3 regions of the Streptomyces sp. NPDC047315 genome follow, and region 1 is predicted to be linked to each of the others. Evidence: riboswitches for the same ligand, from Rfam matches in the RefSeq annotation. Region 1 holds a riboswitch; each other region holds the start of a gene.
The links. Region 1 has a riboswitch for cobalamin ahead of ABZ842_RS18200 (cobalamin biosynthesis protein). Riboswitches for the same ligand answer to the same signal wherever they lie in the genome.

Region 1 (4,797 bases):
GGCTCCCCGAGCGCCGAACCGGTCGGCCGGGCCAGCGTCTTGTCCGTCGCGAACCGCACCCGCACCGGCAGCAGCCCGAGTCCGGCGACCTCGCCCGCGCGGGACTCCACGTCGTCCTCGACGTGCTCGCCCAGGAGCTGGAAGCCGCCGCAGATCCCGAGCACCGGGCGGCCCTCGGCGGCCCGCCGCACGAGCGCGTCGGCGAGGCCGCGCTCCCGTAGCCACGCCAGTGCCCGGACCGTGCCCCGGGTACCGGGGACGACGACCAGGTCCGCGTCCACCAGCTCCTCCGGCCGGTCCACGAACCGCACCACCACGCCCGGCTCGGCCGCGAGCGCGTCCACGTCGGTGAAGTTGGACATCAGGGGCACGGCGCACACCGCCACCCGCAGCACCTCGTCGCCGACCGGGGGAGCCACCACCGACTCGCGCACGGCGCCGCGCAGCGACACCCGCAGGCCGTCCTCCTCGTCGATGCCGAGCCCGTGCGCGTACGGCAGGACGCCGTACGAGCGGCGCCCGGTGATCCCTTCGAGCATGTCGAGGCCCGGCCGCAGCAGGCTCACGTCACCGCGGAACTTGTTGACCAGGTACCCGGCGACCAGGCGCTGGTCCGCCGCGTCGAGCAGCGCCGTGGTGCCGAAGAAGGACGCGAACACGCCGCCCCGGTCGATGTCGCCGACGACGAGCACCGGCAGCTCCGCGGCGCGCGCCACGCCCATGTTCACGATGTCCGTGCGCCGCAGGTTGATCTCCGCGGGGCTGCCGGCGCCCTCGCAGATCACGGCGTCGTACGTGCTCCGCAACTCCTCCAGGCACTCCACGACCGTGGACAGCAGCGCCGCTCGGCCGCCGCCGGCGGCCGGGGTCCCCGAGCCGAAGAAGCCGCGGGCGCTCATCTCCCCGACCGGGCGGCCCAGCAGGACCACCTGGCTGGTGCGGTCGCTGCCGGGCTTGAGCAGCACCGGGTTCATCAGCGCGGTCGGCTCCACCCGGGCGGCCTGCGCCTGCATGGCCTGGGCCCGCCCGATCTCGGCGCCGTCGCGCGTCACGTACGAGTTGAGGGACATGTTCTGGCCCTTGAAGGGGGCCACCTTCACGCCCTGGCGGGTCAGCCAGCGGCAGATCCCCGCGGTCACCACGCTCTTGCCCGCGTCGGACGTCGTACCTGCGACGAGCAGTCCGCCGCCGCGTCGCTGACCGCTCATATGGCCCGCCCCTTCCGAAGTCGTACCGGCACCTGCGTACGGGCCAGTCGGCCGGCCAGCAGCCGCGCGGCCACGCTCGTGCCCAGCGCCAGCACGCCGACGCGCCGCGACAGCCGCACCGCGCGCGCCACGTCGGTGACCGCGACCGGGCGGGCGGCGCCGTTGAGCACCGCCCGGTGCTCCGTCCGGCCGCCGTACGACAGCGTGCCGCCGAGCCGCACTCCGAGCGCGCCCGCGAACGACGCCTCCACGGGGCCCGCGTTCGGGCTCGGATGGCGGTGCGCATCGGCCCGCCAGGCACGTACCGCCGCGCGCGGGTCGTCCCCGGCGACCACCGCGAGGGCGGCCGTCAGCCGCGCCCCCGGCCAGCCGACGACGTCGTCCAGGCGCGCCGAGGCCCAGCCGAACCGGCGGTGCCGCGGCGATTTGTGGCCCACCATCGCGTCGAGGGTGTTCACCGCACGGAAGCCCACCAGACCGGGCACGCCGGCGAGCGCGCCCCACACCAGGGCCCCCACCACGGCGTCGGAGGTGTTCTCGGCGACCGACTCCACCACCGCGCGTGCGATCTGCTGCTCGGACAGGGAGTGCGGATCCCGGCCGCACAGGTGCGGCAGCCGCGCCCGGGCGGCGGCGAGGTCGCCGGCCGCCAGCGCGTCCCCGACGGTGCGCGCCTCCCGCCCCAGCGACGTGCCCCCGACCACGGCCCAGGTGGCGGCGGCGGTCAGGGCGAGGGACGCGGCGGAGTGACGGCGCGCCCCGTGCGCGACGAGCGCCGCGGCGCCGACGGCGCCCCCGGCGCACACGGCGGTGTGCAGCGCGCCCCACCCGCGGTGGTCACGCCACAAGGTGCGCTCCACGGCGCCTGCGGCCCGGCCGAAGGCGGCGACGGGGTGTCCCCGGCGCGGATCGCCGAACAGCAGGTCACCGAGGACGCCGGTGGCGGCGCCGTACGCGAAGACACGGTCGGGCCGCACGGTTCAGCCGGCCGTCGGGCCGCAGGGCCGCGGGTCGCGCCGTCCGCGGGGGAGCAGCGGGCGCGGGGCGCGCCCCGGTGCTCTTCCCGGTGCGTGCAGAGCAGGTACGAAGCCGCAGCCGCGCATGTCGCATGTCCTCACTCAGGGTGTCCGCGCCCTGGTTCGACGTGATCGGCGGCGAGAGTTCCTGGCTCCCGGGGAGGGCTCCCCGGTGACAGTGGCGGGACCGCGCCGGATTCGCACCGGACTTCCTCTGCTGCCGCCGTAATGGCCCCGGCAGTCCACCACGGGGTGAGAAGGGCCGTCAACTTGCCCTTGACCTGCGACGGAGCCGTACGCACCACGACGGGCCGGGTCGTACGTCCAGCGAGGACGTACGACCCGGCCCGTCGTGGCGCGGTGCTGCGGCCGGATCGGCCGGTCAGTCGACGATGAGATAGATGCCGTAGGCCACGGCCACCGCGCAGAGCGCGAAGCAGGCGTACGCACCGGTGCGCGTCAGCACTCCGGAGCCACCGCCCGAGGCGCTCGCGGTCTCCTGCTTGCTGAGCATCACCACGCCCAGCGAGAAGAGGCCGACGAGGGCGACGGTGGCGACGAGGCTCACGCCGAAGACGGAACCGAGGGCTTCCCAGTCGATTTTCATGTTGCTCTGTCCTTACACCGCAGCCGGGCTGGCCGGGCCGTTCTCCGACGTCGAGGACGTGGCGGAGGCGGCGGAGGCCGGGATGGTCTTCGTGAGGTCGGCGCCGTCCGTGGCGCCCATGCCGCCGGCCGGCGGCGGGGTGACGGCCGCGATGGCGTTGGTGACGACGCCGGCGGGCTCGTCGGCGCTCTGTGCAGCGGCGCCGTCGGCCTGCTCGTCGACGTCGTTGACGTTGGTGTGGTCGACGACCTGGCGGCGGGAGATCACCCAGATCGCGGCGCTGGAGGCGACCAGGAAGACCGCGACCACGGCCACGCCCCAGTCACCCTGCTTGGTCACGAACTCGGAGGCGGCGGCGACCAGCGCGGCGGCCGGCAGGGTCAGACCCCAGGCCACGAACATCCGGGTGGCGGTCGACCAGCGGACCACGCCGCCCTTGCGGCCCAGGCCCGCACCCATGACGGCGCCGGAGCAGGAGTGCGTGGTGGAGAGGGAGAAACCGAGGTTCGAGGAGGCCAGGATGACCGTCGCCGCGCTGGTCTGGGCGGCGAAGCCCTGCTGCGGCTGGAGGTCGGTCAGGCCCTTGCCCATGGTGCGGATGATGCGCCAGCCACCGAGGTACGTGCCGAGGGCGATGGCCACGCCCGCGGAGACGATGACCCACAGCGGGGGGTTCGAGCCGGGGTCGAGGACGTCGCTGGCGACCAGGGCCAGGGTGATGATGCCCATCGTCTTCTGGGCGTCGTTGGTGCCGTGGGCCAGGGAGACCAGGCCGGCCGAGGCGATCTGACCCGCCTTGTAGCCCTTCTCGGTGCCCTTGGCGTCCGTGTTGCGGCCGATCTTGTACGTCAGTCGGGTGGCCAGCATCGCGGCGATGCCGGCGACGAGCGGCGCCGCGACGGCCGGGATCAGGACCTTGGTGATGACCGTGCCGCTGTTGACGGCGTCGAAGCCGACGGACGCGACGGTCGCGCCCACCAGGCCGCCCATCAGGGCGTGCGACGAACTGGACGGCAGACCGACCAGCCAGGTCAGCAGGTTCCAGAGGATGGCGCCGACGAGCGCGGCGAAGATGACTTCTGGGGTGATGCCTGATTCGTCGACTATGCCGCTGGAGATGGTCTTGGCGACCTCCACCGACAGGAACGCGCCGACGAGGTTGAGCACGGCGGACATGGCCACCGCGGTCTTGGGCTTCATGGCGCCGGTCGAGATGGTGGTCGCCATCGCGTTGGCGGTGTCGTGGAAACCGTTCGTGAAATCGAACACGAGAGCTGTCACGATCACGATCGCGAGCAGCAGCGTGATGTGTTCCATTTACCCAGGCAATCTATGGACGTCAGTGGCTCGCCGAACGTAAGTAACCTGGGTGAACGGAAGGTGAACTGGGGCGGGACTCACGGTGTCTCCAAGCGGTTCTAATGATTCCGTTTGTGTGTCGTCCGGGGTGCGGACCCACCCCGCCGCCGCCCTCCCGGCCGTCCGCGGCCCCGCGCCGCTGGGCGGCCGACCCTGCGGCGTCGATCTCTCGTCGATCTCCCGCCGCTTTCCTCTGACTTTGTGGTGATATGCATCACGGGTCCCTCTGGGCGACCGCGGCAGCGGCTGACAGGATCGGCACATGACCGAACGGACGTCCTACGACGAGATCGAACACACCTGGCGCGCCCTCGTGGCCACCGCCTGCCGCAGCTCCGCCGACGGCCTGGTCGTCGGCACCTCCGGCAACGTGTCCGCCCGGGTCGGCCCGCTCGTGCTCGTCACCCCGAGCGGAGTGCCCTACGACCGGCTCACCGACCGCGACGTGGTCGCCGTCGACCTCGACGGCCGCCAGGTCATCGGCTCCCTCGCGCCCACCAGTGAACTCTCCCTGCACCTCGCGGTGCACCGGTCCGGCGCCGGCCGCGCCGTGGTCCACACCCACGCCGTGCACGCCACCGCCGTCTCCACCCTCGTCCCGGAGCTG
Region 2 (4,797 bases), on a different contig from region 1:
CCGACGGCCCCGCACCACCAGGTGCTCCAGCCCCGACGGGTGCGCGGCGAGGGCGTCCTTGGACTCGACGGCGCCGACGAAGCCGACGGGGACGCCGATGACCGCGGCCGGCCGCGGCGCGCCCTCCTCGATCATCTCCAGCAGCCTGAACAGCGCGGTGGGCGCGTTGCCGACGGCGACCACGGCGCCCTCCAGCCGGTCCCGCCACAGCTCCATCGCGGCGGCGCTGCGCGTGGTGCCGAACCGGGCCGCCAACTCGGGCACGGCCGGGTCGGACAGGGTGCACACCACGTCGTTGTCGGCGGGCAGCCGCTTGCGGGTCACACCGCTCGCCACCATCTGGACGTCGCAGAGGATCGGCGCCCCGGCGCGCAGGGCCTCGCGGGCGCGGGCCACCACTGCGGGCGTGTACGCGACGTCGCGCACCAGATCGACCATTCCGCAGGCGTGGATCATCCGCACCGCGACCTGGCTGACGTCGGCGGGCAGGCCCGCGAGGTCCGCCTCCGCGCGGATGGTGGCGAAGGACTGCCGGTAGATCGCGGCGCCGTCCTTCTCGTAGTCGTAGGTGGTCACGGTGTTCTTCTCGCTGCTCTCGGTCGTGGTGCGGCTCATGGGGCGATCGCCGCCAGGGCGGTGGCGAAGTGGGAAGGGTCGTCCAGTGCGGTGGTACGGGGGTCGCGGCCCTGCACCGCGGCGGTCAGCCGGTATCCGCCGTCCGGCGCGGCGACCGCGTCGATCAGATCGCCGCGCGGGCGCCCGCAGCGCCGCTCGCACCCGGACCAGTACACGGGCAGGGGTGCGCGGCCGACGGCGACCAGGGCGCGCGTGGCGTCCGCCCGTACGTCAGTACGGGACTTCGCGCACCCGGGCCGACCGACGCAGGCGCCGACGCGGAGCCAGGGGGAGGCGGGGTCGACGACGAGGCCGGCGGCCTCCAGCCGGTCCAGCGCCGTGGCCGCCTGCGGGCCGTCGAGGTCCGGCACCGGTACCACGACGCCCCGCCACGGGGTCAGCCGCAGCTCGCCGCTCGACGGGGACGCGGCGACACCGATCAACTCCCCCCACTGCGCGGCGGAGAGACGACCCAGCGGAACGTGTACGGACAGGGCCGTGCCGACGGCTCCCGGCGGGGGACCGGCGGTGTCCACCGGCTCGCGCTGCGCCGTCTTCTCGAAGTCGACTGCGCCGTCCGTCAGTCGACGGCCCACCGCGCTCGCCAACTCTTCGGCTGCCACGGCGAGTTCGTCCACCCGCCAGACCGGCGTCCCGCTCGCCGCTACGGTCGTGAGGAAAGCCTCCGCGGCCAGGACGGCCGACCGCGGCGCGTCGTCCGCGGACACCCGCAGCACCGCCCCGGTCGACCCGAGGCACAGGGCGGCCCCGCCGTCGGCCCTCGCCCGTACGGTCACGTCGGCGCCCAGCCCGGCCACGTCCCCGCGCCCGTCGTCCAGGGCGAACAGGAACCGCCCCGACAACTTGCGGGTCGCACTGCTCGCGCACAGGAACCGGTCCAGGGCCGTCAACCACGGCCGCACGTCGTGCAGACCGCGCCCGTCCAGGCCCGACAGCGGCGACGCGACGACGTTGCGCACGCGTTCGTGCCCGGGGGCGGGCAACAGCCCGGCAGCACCCAGCACCTCGGCCAACTCGGCGCCGCAGCCCTCCCGCAACCCCCGCAGCTGAACGTTCCCGCGTGACGTGAGGTGGAGGTCACCGTCCCCCAGTCGCCGGGCCGCTGCTGCCAGCGTCCGCGCCTGCGCGACGGTCACCACGCCCCCGGGGAGGCGGACCCGGGCCAGCGCGCCGTCGTCCGCGGCGTGCAGCCGCAAGGTCCCCGGGCAGGCGTCGCCACGTTCCCGCGCAGCCGTCGTGGCCTGGGGCGATGAAGGTGAGGGAGCCATGGCGGCGAGCATACCGATCGTCACACCGGTGGTACGTCCCGCCCTCGTCGCCCGGCCCTTACTATGTCTCGGGCGGACCAGCCGGTCCGCCATCGCCACGACGGCGACAGGGGAGGAAGCCCGGTGTGAATCCGGCGCGGTCCCGCCACTGTGAACCCGACCCGCAAGGGCCGGGTGAGCCAGGAACTCCCGCCGTCTGACACGCCCGGGGCGCGGACACCCCGAGGAAGGCCGACGCCGCATGATCCTGCTCCTGTCGACATCCGACACCGACCTGCTCAGCGCCCGTGCGTCCGCGGGCCCGGTGCCCTACCGCTTCGCCAATCCGGCCCGTCTCCCGCTGGACGACCTGCCCGCCCTCCTCGACGGGGTCGACCTCGTCGTCGTACGACTCCTCGGCGGCCTGCGCGCCTGGCAGGAGGGGCTCGACCTGCTGATGGCCGACGGGACGCGCCCCGTCGTCGTCCTCTCCGGCGAACAGGCCCCCGACGCCCAACTGATGGCCGCCTCCACCGTCCCCGTCGGGATCGCCGCCGAAGCCCACGCCTACCTCGCCCACGGCGGGCCGACCAACCTGGAACACCTCGCCCGTTTCCTGTCCGACACGGTCCTGCTCACCGGCCACGGCTTCGATGCTCCCGCACCGGCCCCCACCTGGGGCCCCCTGGAGCGGACCGCGCCGCCCGCCGGCGACGGCCCGAACGTCGCCGTGCTCTACTACCGCGCCCACCACATGAGCGGGAACACCGCCTTCGTCCACGCGCTGTGCGACGCCGTCGAAGCCGCCGGCGGACGGCCCCGGCCCCTGTACGTCGCCTCGCTGCGGGCCCCCGAGCCCGAGCTGATCGAAGAGCTGCGCGCCGTCGACGTCATCGTCACCACCGTCCTCGCCGCCGGCGGCACCAAGCCCGCCGACGCGTCCGCCGGCGGCGACGACGAGTCCTGGGACGCCGGCGCGCTGACCGCGCTGGACGTGCCGATCCTCCAGGCCCTGTGCCTCACCGGATCGCGCGCCGCCTGGGAGGAGAACGACGAGGGCGTCTCCCCGCTGGACGCGGCCAGCCAGATCGCCGTGCCCGAGTTCGACGGCCGACTGATCACCGTGCCGTTCTCCTTCAAGGAGATCGACGCCGACGGCCTGCCCGCGTACGTCGCCGACCCCGAGCGCGCCGCCCGCGTCGCCGGCATCGCCGTCCGCCACGCACGCCTCAGGCACATCCCGGCGGCCGACAAGCGCCTCGCCCTCGTACTGTCCGCCTACCCGACCAAGCACTCCCGCATCGGCAACGCCGTCGGCCTCGACACCCCCGCCAGCGCCGTCGCCCTGCTGCGCCGACTGCGCACCGAGGGCTACGACTTCGGCGACACGGACGTCCCCGGCCTCGCCTCGGGCGACGGCGACGAGCTGATCCGCGCGCTGATCGACGCGGGCGGACACGACCAGGACTGGCTCACCGACGAACAGCTCGCCCGCAACCCGGTCCGCATCCCCGCGGCGGACTACCGGCGCTGGTTCGCCACCTTGCCCAAGGAGCTGCGCTCGGCCGTCGAGGAGCACTGGGGCCCGGCCCCGGGCGAGATGTTCGTCGACCGCAGCGCCAACCCGGAGGGCGACATCGTCCTCGCGGCCCTGCGCTTCGGCAACCTGCTCGTGCTGATCCAGCCGCCGCGCGGCTTCGGAGAGAACCCGATCGCGATCTACCACGACCCCGACCTGCCACCCTCCCACCACTACCTGGCCGCCTACCGCTGGATCGCCGCCCCGCAGTCCGACGGCGGCTTCGGCGCCGACGCCATGGTCCACCTGGGCAAGCACGGCAACCTGGAGTGGCTGCCCGGCAAGAACGCGGGCCTGTCCGCCGCCTGCGGCCCGGACGCCGCACTCGGCGACCTGCCGCTGGTCTACCCGTTCCTCGTGAACGACCCCGGCGAGGGCACCCAGGCCAAGCGGCGCGTGCACGCCACCCTCGTCGACCACCTCGTCCCGCCGATGGCCCGCGCCGACTCCTACGGCGACATCGCCCGCCTGGAACAGCTCCTCGACGAGTACGCCCAGATCTCCTCGATGGACCCGGCGAAGCTGCCGGCCATCCGCGCCCAGATCTGGACCCTCATCCAGGCCGCCAAGCTGGACCACGACCTGGGCATGGCCGACCGCCCCGACGACGACGGCTTCGACGACTTCCTCCTCCACGTCGACGGCTGGCTGTGCGAGGTCAAGGACGCCCAGATCCGCGACGGCCTGCACGTCCTCGGCACCGCGCCCGCCGGGCCCGACCGCGTCAACCTGGTCCTCGCTATCCTGCGCGCCCGCCAGATCTGGGGCGGCGCCACCGCCCTGCCCGGCCTGCGCGAAGCCCTCGGCCTCGACGAGTCCGCCGCCACCCGTACGACCGCGGACGAAGCGGAGCAGCGGGCCCGCGACCTCGTCCAGGCGATGGAGGACGCCGGCTGGGACCCGGCCGCGGTCCCCACCGAGCACGGCGAACAGGTCGCCGCCGTCCTGGAGTTCGGCGCCCGCGAAGTCGTCCCCCGGCTCGCGGCGACCACGGACGAACTCGACCACGCCGTGCACGCCCTGGCCGGCGGCTTCGTCCCCGCCGGCCCCTCGGGCTCGCCCCTGCGCGGACTGGTCAACGTGCTGCCGACCGGCCGCAACTTCTACTCCGTCGACCCCAAGGCCGTGCCCTCCCGCCTCGCGTGGGAGACCGGACAGGCCCTCGCCGACTCCCTCGTGGAGCGCTACCGCACGGACAACGGCGAATGGCCCACCTCCGTCGGGCTCTCGCTGTGGGGCACCAGCGCGATGCGGACCGCCGGCGACGACGTCGCCGAAGCCCTCGCCCTGCTCGGCGTCCGCCCCGTCTGGGACGACGCGTCCCGCCGGGTGACC
Region 3 (4,797 bases), on a different contig from region 1:
TCCTCCCAGACCTGCTCGATCAGGTCTTCGTTGCTCACCACGGCGCCGCTCGCCTGAAGCAGCACCTCCAGCACGCCGAACTCCTTGCGGGTCAGGGAGAGGAGCCGTCCGTGCCGGCTGGCCTGGCGGCGGGCGGTGTCCAGGACGAGGCCGCGGTGCTCGATCACCGGCGGCAGAGCGGGGTGCGCACGGCGCCCCAGGGCGAGGACCCGGGCCAACAGCTCGGCGTGGTCGAAGGGCTTGGGCAGGTAGTCGTCGGCCCCGAGCGCCAGTCCCGCGATCCGCTCGTGCACGGCGCCGGAGGCAGTGAGCATCAGCACACGGGTCAGCAGCCGACGCTCGACCACCCATCGGCACACGTCGTCCCCGTGGACCCCGGGCAGGTCGCGGTCCAGGACCACCACTTCGTAGCCGCCGGAGTCGAGCTTCGCCAGCGCCTGCGTCCCGTCGTGCGCCACGTCCACCGCGATCGCGTCGCGCCGCAGCCCCTCGGCGACCATCCGCGCCAGGAACTCCTCGTCCTCCACCACCAGTACCCGCATGGCTCCTTCCTATCGCAGCGCGCATTTCCGCAGCGTTTGCACGATCGGATAAGGCGACGAAATCCCCGTCCCGGATAGAACGGAGACCGGCCCGACCGCGCATCCAACGCACCCGCGGAAGGGCCCTGTGCGTCACCAGAGAGAAGGGTTTGCATGAAGCTCATCGAGAACCGGACGGGCCGGCGTCCTGCAATCGTCGGCTCCCTTGCGGCACTTGCCGGGGTGGTAGCCCTCGCGACTCCGGCGCAGGCCGTCGTCGGAGGGTCCGACGCTCCCGCGCCAGAATCCTGGATGGCCTCCCTCCAGACGAAGGACGGCGCGTTCTGCGGCGGCACGCTGATCGACAGCGCATGGGTCCTGACGGCATTTCACTGCGTCGGAAGCGGCATCGCGAAGGACGACATACGGATTCGGATCGGCAGCCTCACCACCGGCACGGGTGGCACGGTCGCCAAGGTCCAGCAGGTCATCAAGCACCCCGACGCCAACATCACGCCCGACGGCGCGTTCGCGGGGCCCGACCTCGCCCTGCTCAAGCTGGACAAGCCGGTGCCCAACCGGCCCGCCAAGCTCAACGCGAAGACGCCGCCGACCGGTACACCGGCACGGCTCTTGGGCTGGGGAAACGCGTGTGAGGTCGACTTCTGCGAACCGGAGAAGCTTCAGGAACTCCAATTGCCCCTGCGCCAGAAGGTCACCGACAAACTCCGCTTCGAGGACGACAGGTTCCGCGGAAGCGGGCCCGGTGATTCCGGCGGCCCGCTGGTCATCAAGTCCGGCGACGGCTGGCGGCTCGCCGGGGTCGTGTCGTCCGGTGGCCGCACCAGCACGTACGCCCTCTCCTCCTTCACCGACGTGGCGCAGTACCGGAAATGGATCGTCCGGAGCATGAAGCAGCACTGACGGGTTGCTCAAGAGCCACACCACGCGTAATCCGACCGGTCGCAGGGGGCGTCGCGCGAAATGACGCCAGGGCGGTTCAGCCGGTCGGTCGGTCGATTCGATAGACGAAGTGCTCGCGGTCGTCGGCGGGATTGTCGGGCTCCAACAACGCTTCGGCGTAGCGGTGGAGCCCGGCCTTCTCCAACATGCGCCAGGAGGCCCGGTTGGCCGCGTGGACGGGCACGACGATGCTCTTCGCGTCCGGGTGATCCGTCCAGGTGGCCGCGACGACGGCCCGGACGATCCGCGTACCGAGCCCCCGGCCGGTCAGCTCAAGGTCACCGATCAGATAGTCCAGGGTCATCGCCTGCTCGGGCACCTCGGCCTGGGACGCCAGGTCGCCGAGGTACTGCGGATAGTCCGCGACCCAGCACCGCTGCACCAGAGCGACCGGGGTTCCGTCGACGGCGACGAGGAGGTCCTCCGACGGCTCCTCGCCCCGGGCCGCCGGCCCGAAGTCGCGTGCGACCGCTTCCGGCGACGTCTCGTGGTTCCACCAGCGCGCGACGTGCGGCTGCAGGAGCCATTGCCGGAGCCGAGGGAAGTCGGATTCGTCGAGTCTGCGCCAGGTGATCGTCACGGGAAGCCTCACGGAGTAGCCGGCATCTGCGGCTGTTATCCCAGACGACCGCTCCTGGCGTCACCCGGATTTCAGCCCGCGGGGAGCCGCGGAAGCGCCCGGGCACGCCCTCGCCCCGATGCCGGGCCGCCTCGGCCCCACCGTCGCAGCGGCCCGGGCCGCGCGTGTGCGACCACGGGCTACCCCGCCCCCTGCCCCTTCACACACCTCGACCGCGTGTCTCATCCCACTGTCCGGATGATGGACGACATGCGGACCCCTTCGGGAATTGCCGCTTAGGGTGACCGGTGCAGCTGGTTCGTCCCGTCCGCCAGGCGGGTGCGTCGCAAGAGGGAACCCGGTGGGAATCCGGGACTGCCCCGCAGCGGTGAGCGGGAACGACCGCCGTCATACGCACTGGGCCCGAGGGGTCTGGGAAGCGACGGCCAGTAGGTGTCCGCCGGAGGTTCCGGCAGGCGTGCCCGCGAGTCCGAAGACCTGCCCGTTGCCCGTACGCGGACCGGTTCCGCATGCGGCCATCTCGGTGACCTCGTGGGCGGGTCGGCGTACACAGCTGAAGCGAACGACCGCGCACATGTCGCGCGTGGACCGTCCGCCGCTGGTGTCACCCTTCGCGTCCCCGTACCCGGTCACCGGGAACTCAGGGATTCATCTCGCGAAGGAGATCTCCGTGACAGCGAAGTCCGCAGCCGCGGCAGCACGGGCCACCGTGTACGGCTACCCCCGCCAGGGCCGGGGCCGGGAGTTGAAGAAGGCGATCGAGGGCTACTGGAAGGGCCGCGTCACCGCCGAAGCCCTCCGGGCCACCGCCGCCGAGGTGCGCCGCAGCAACTGGCAGGAGCTGGCGCAAGCCGGCATCGACGAGGTCCCCACCGGGGACTTCTCGTACTACGACCACGTCCTCGACACCACCGTCATGGTCGGCGCCGTCCCCGAACGCCACCGGGCGGCCGTCGCTCAGAGCGCGCTCGACGGGTACTTCGCGATGGCCCGGGGCACCCAGGACGTCGCCCCGCTGGAGATGACGAAGTGGTTCGACACCAACTACCACTACCTGGTCCCGGAGCTGGGACCGGACACCGTCTTCACCACCGACGCGACCAAGCAGGTCGGTGAGCTCACGGAGGCCCTCACGCTCGGGCTCACGGCCCGGCCCGTCCTCGTCGGACCCGTCACCTATCTGCTGCTCGCCAAGCCCGCCCCCGGGGTGGCCGCGGACTTCGAACCCCTCACCCTCCTCGACCGGCTCCTGCCCGTCTACGCACAGGTCCTCGCGGAGCTGAAGGCGGCCGGCGCCGAGTGGGTGCAGCTCGACGAGCCGGCGCTCGTCGAGGACCGCTCCCCGGCCGAGCTGAACGCGGCGAGCCGCGCCTATCGGGTCCTCGGCACGCTGACCGACCGCCCGAAGCTGCTGGTCGCCTCCTACTTCGACCAGCTCGGCGACGCCCTGCCCGTCCTCGCCAAGGCACCGATCGACGGACTCGCCCTCGACTTCACCGAGAACGCCGCGGCCAACCTCGACGCCCTCGCCGCCGCCGGCGGCCTGCCCGGCAAGCGCCTGATCGCCGGCGTCGTCAACGGCCGCAACATCTGGGTCAACGACCTCTCCAAGTCCCTGGCCACGCTGGGCACGTTGCTCGGGCTGGCGGACCGGGTGGACGTTGGCGCGTCCTCCTCCCTGCTGCACGTCCCCTTGGACGCCGCTCTGGAGCGGGACGTCGATCCGCAGATCCTGCGCTGGCTCTCCTTCGCCCGGCAGAAGACCACCGAGATCGTCACCCTCACCAAGGGCCTGACCCGCGGCACCGCGGCCATCGAAGGCGAACTCTCCGCCAACCGCGCCGCCCGCTCCTCCCGCGCCACCTCGCCCATCACCCGCGACCCCGACGTCCGCGCCCGCGCCGAAGCCGTCACCGACGCGGACGCCCGACGCTCCCGGCCCTACGGCGAGCGGACGGTGGCGCAGCGCGAACGCCTCGGGCTGCCGCTGCTGCCGACCACCACCATCGGCTCGTTCCCGCAGACCGACGAACTGCGGTTGGCCCGGGCCGACCTGCGGGCCGGCCGGATCGACACCGCCGGTTACGAGGAGCGCATCCGCAACGAGATCCGCGAGGTGCTCTCCTTCCAGGAGAAGACCGGGCTCGACGTCCTGGTCCACGGCGAACCCGAGCGCAACGACATGGTCCAGTACTTCGCCGAGCAGCTCACCGGCTATCTGGCCACCCAGCACGGCTGGGTGCAGTCGTACGGCACCCGTTACGTCCGGCCGCCGATCCTCGCCGGTGACGTCTCCCGCCCCGACCCGATGACCGTGCGCTGGACGACGTACGCCCAGTCGCTCACCGACCGCCCCGTCAAGGGGATGCTGACGGGCCCGGTGACGATGCTCGCCTGGTCCTTCGTCCGCGACGACCAGCCGCTCGGCGACACCGCCCGACAGGTCGCGCTCGCGCTGCGCGACGAGGTCGACGACCTCGAAGCGGCGGGGACGTCCGTCATCCAGGTCGACGAGCCGGCGCTGCGCGAGACCCTGCCGCTGCGCGCCGAGGACCGGCACGCCTACCTGGCCTGGGCCACCGAGGCGTTCCGGCTCACCACCAGCGGCGTCACCCCGGGCACCCAGATCCACACCCACATGTGCTACGCCGAGTTCGGGGACATCGTCCAGGCCATCGACGACCTCGACGCCGACGTCATCAGCCTCGAAGCCACCCGCTCCCACATGCAGGT

Region 2: another riboswitch for cobalamin. It lies ahead of cobN (cobaltochelatase subunit CobN); the one in region 1 lies ahead of ABZ842_RS18200 (cobalamin biosynthesis protein).
Region 3: another riboswitch for cobalamin. It lies ahead of metE (5-methyltetrahydropteroyltriglutamate--homocysteine S-methyltransferase); the one in region 1 lies ahead of ABZ842_RS18200 (cobalamin biosynthesis protein).

What each region holds. Positions count from the first base shown of each region.
Region 1 covers NZ_JBEYTZ010000014.1:55,083-59,879, reverse strand. The annotation lists gene ABZ842_RS18205 (cobyric acid synthase) at 1-1,208, opposite strand, end outside; gene ABZ842_RS18200 (cobalamin biosynthesis protein) at 1,205-2,185, opposite strand; cobalamin riboswitch at 2,347-2,478, opposite strand; gene ABZ842_RS18195 (hypothetical protein) at 2,607-2,831, opposite strand; gene ABZ842_RS18190 (inorganic phosphate transporter) at 2,844-4,148, opposite strand; gene ABZ842_RS18185 (class II aldolase/adducin family protein) at 4,453-4,797, shown strand, end outside.
Region 2 covers NZ_JBEYTZ010000063.1:12,443-17,239, forward strand. The annotation lists gene ABZ842_RS37560 (precorrin-8X methylmutase) at 1-615, opposite strand, end outside; gene cobG (precorrin-3B synthase) at 612-1,916, opposite strand; cobalamin riboswitch at 1,985-2,104, shown strand; gene cobN (cobaltochelatase subunit CobN) at 2,146-4,797, shown strand, end outside.
Region 3 covers NZ_JBEYTZ010000033.1:63,538-68,334, forward strand. The annotation lists gene ABZ842_RS30865 (response regulator transcription factor) at 1-542, opposite strand, end outside; gene ABZ842_RS30870 (serine protease) at 696-1,445, shown strand; gene ABZ842_RS30875 (GNAT family N-acetyltransferase) at 1,522-2,064, opposite strand; cobalamin riboswitch at 2,364-2,564, shown strand; gene metE (5-methyltetrahydropteroyltriglutamate--homocysteine S-methyltransferase) at 2,735-4,797, shown strand, end outside.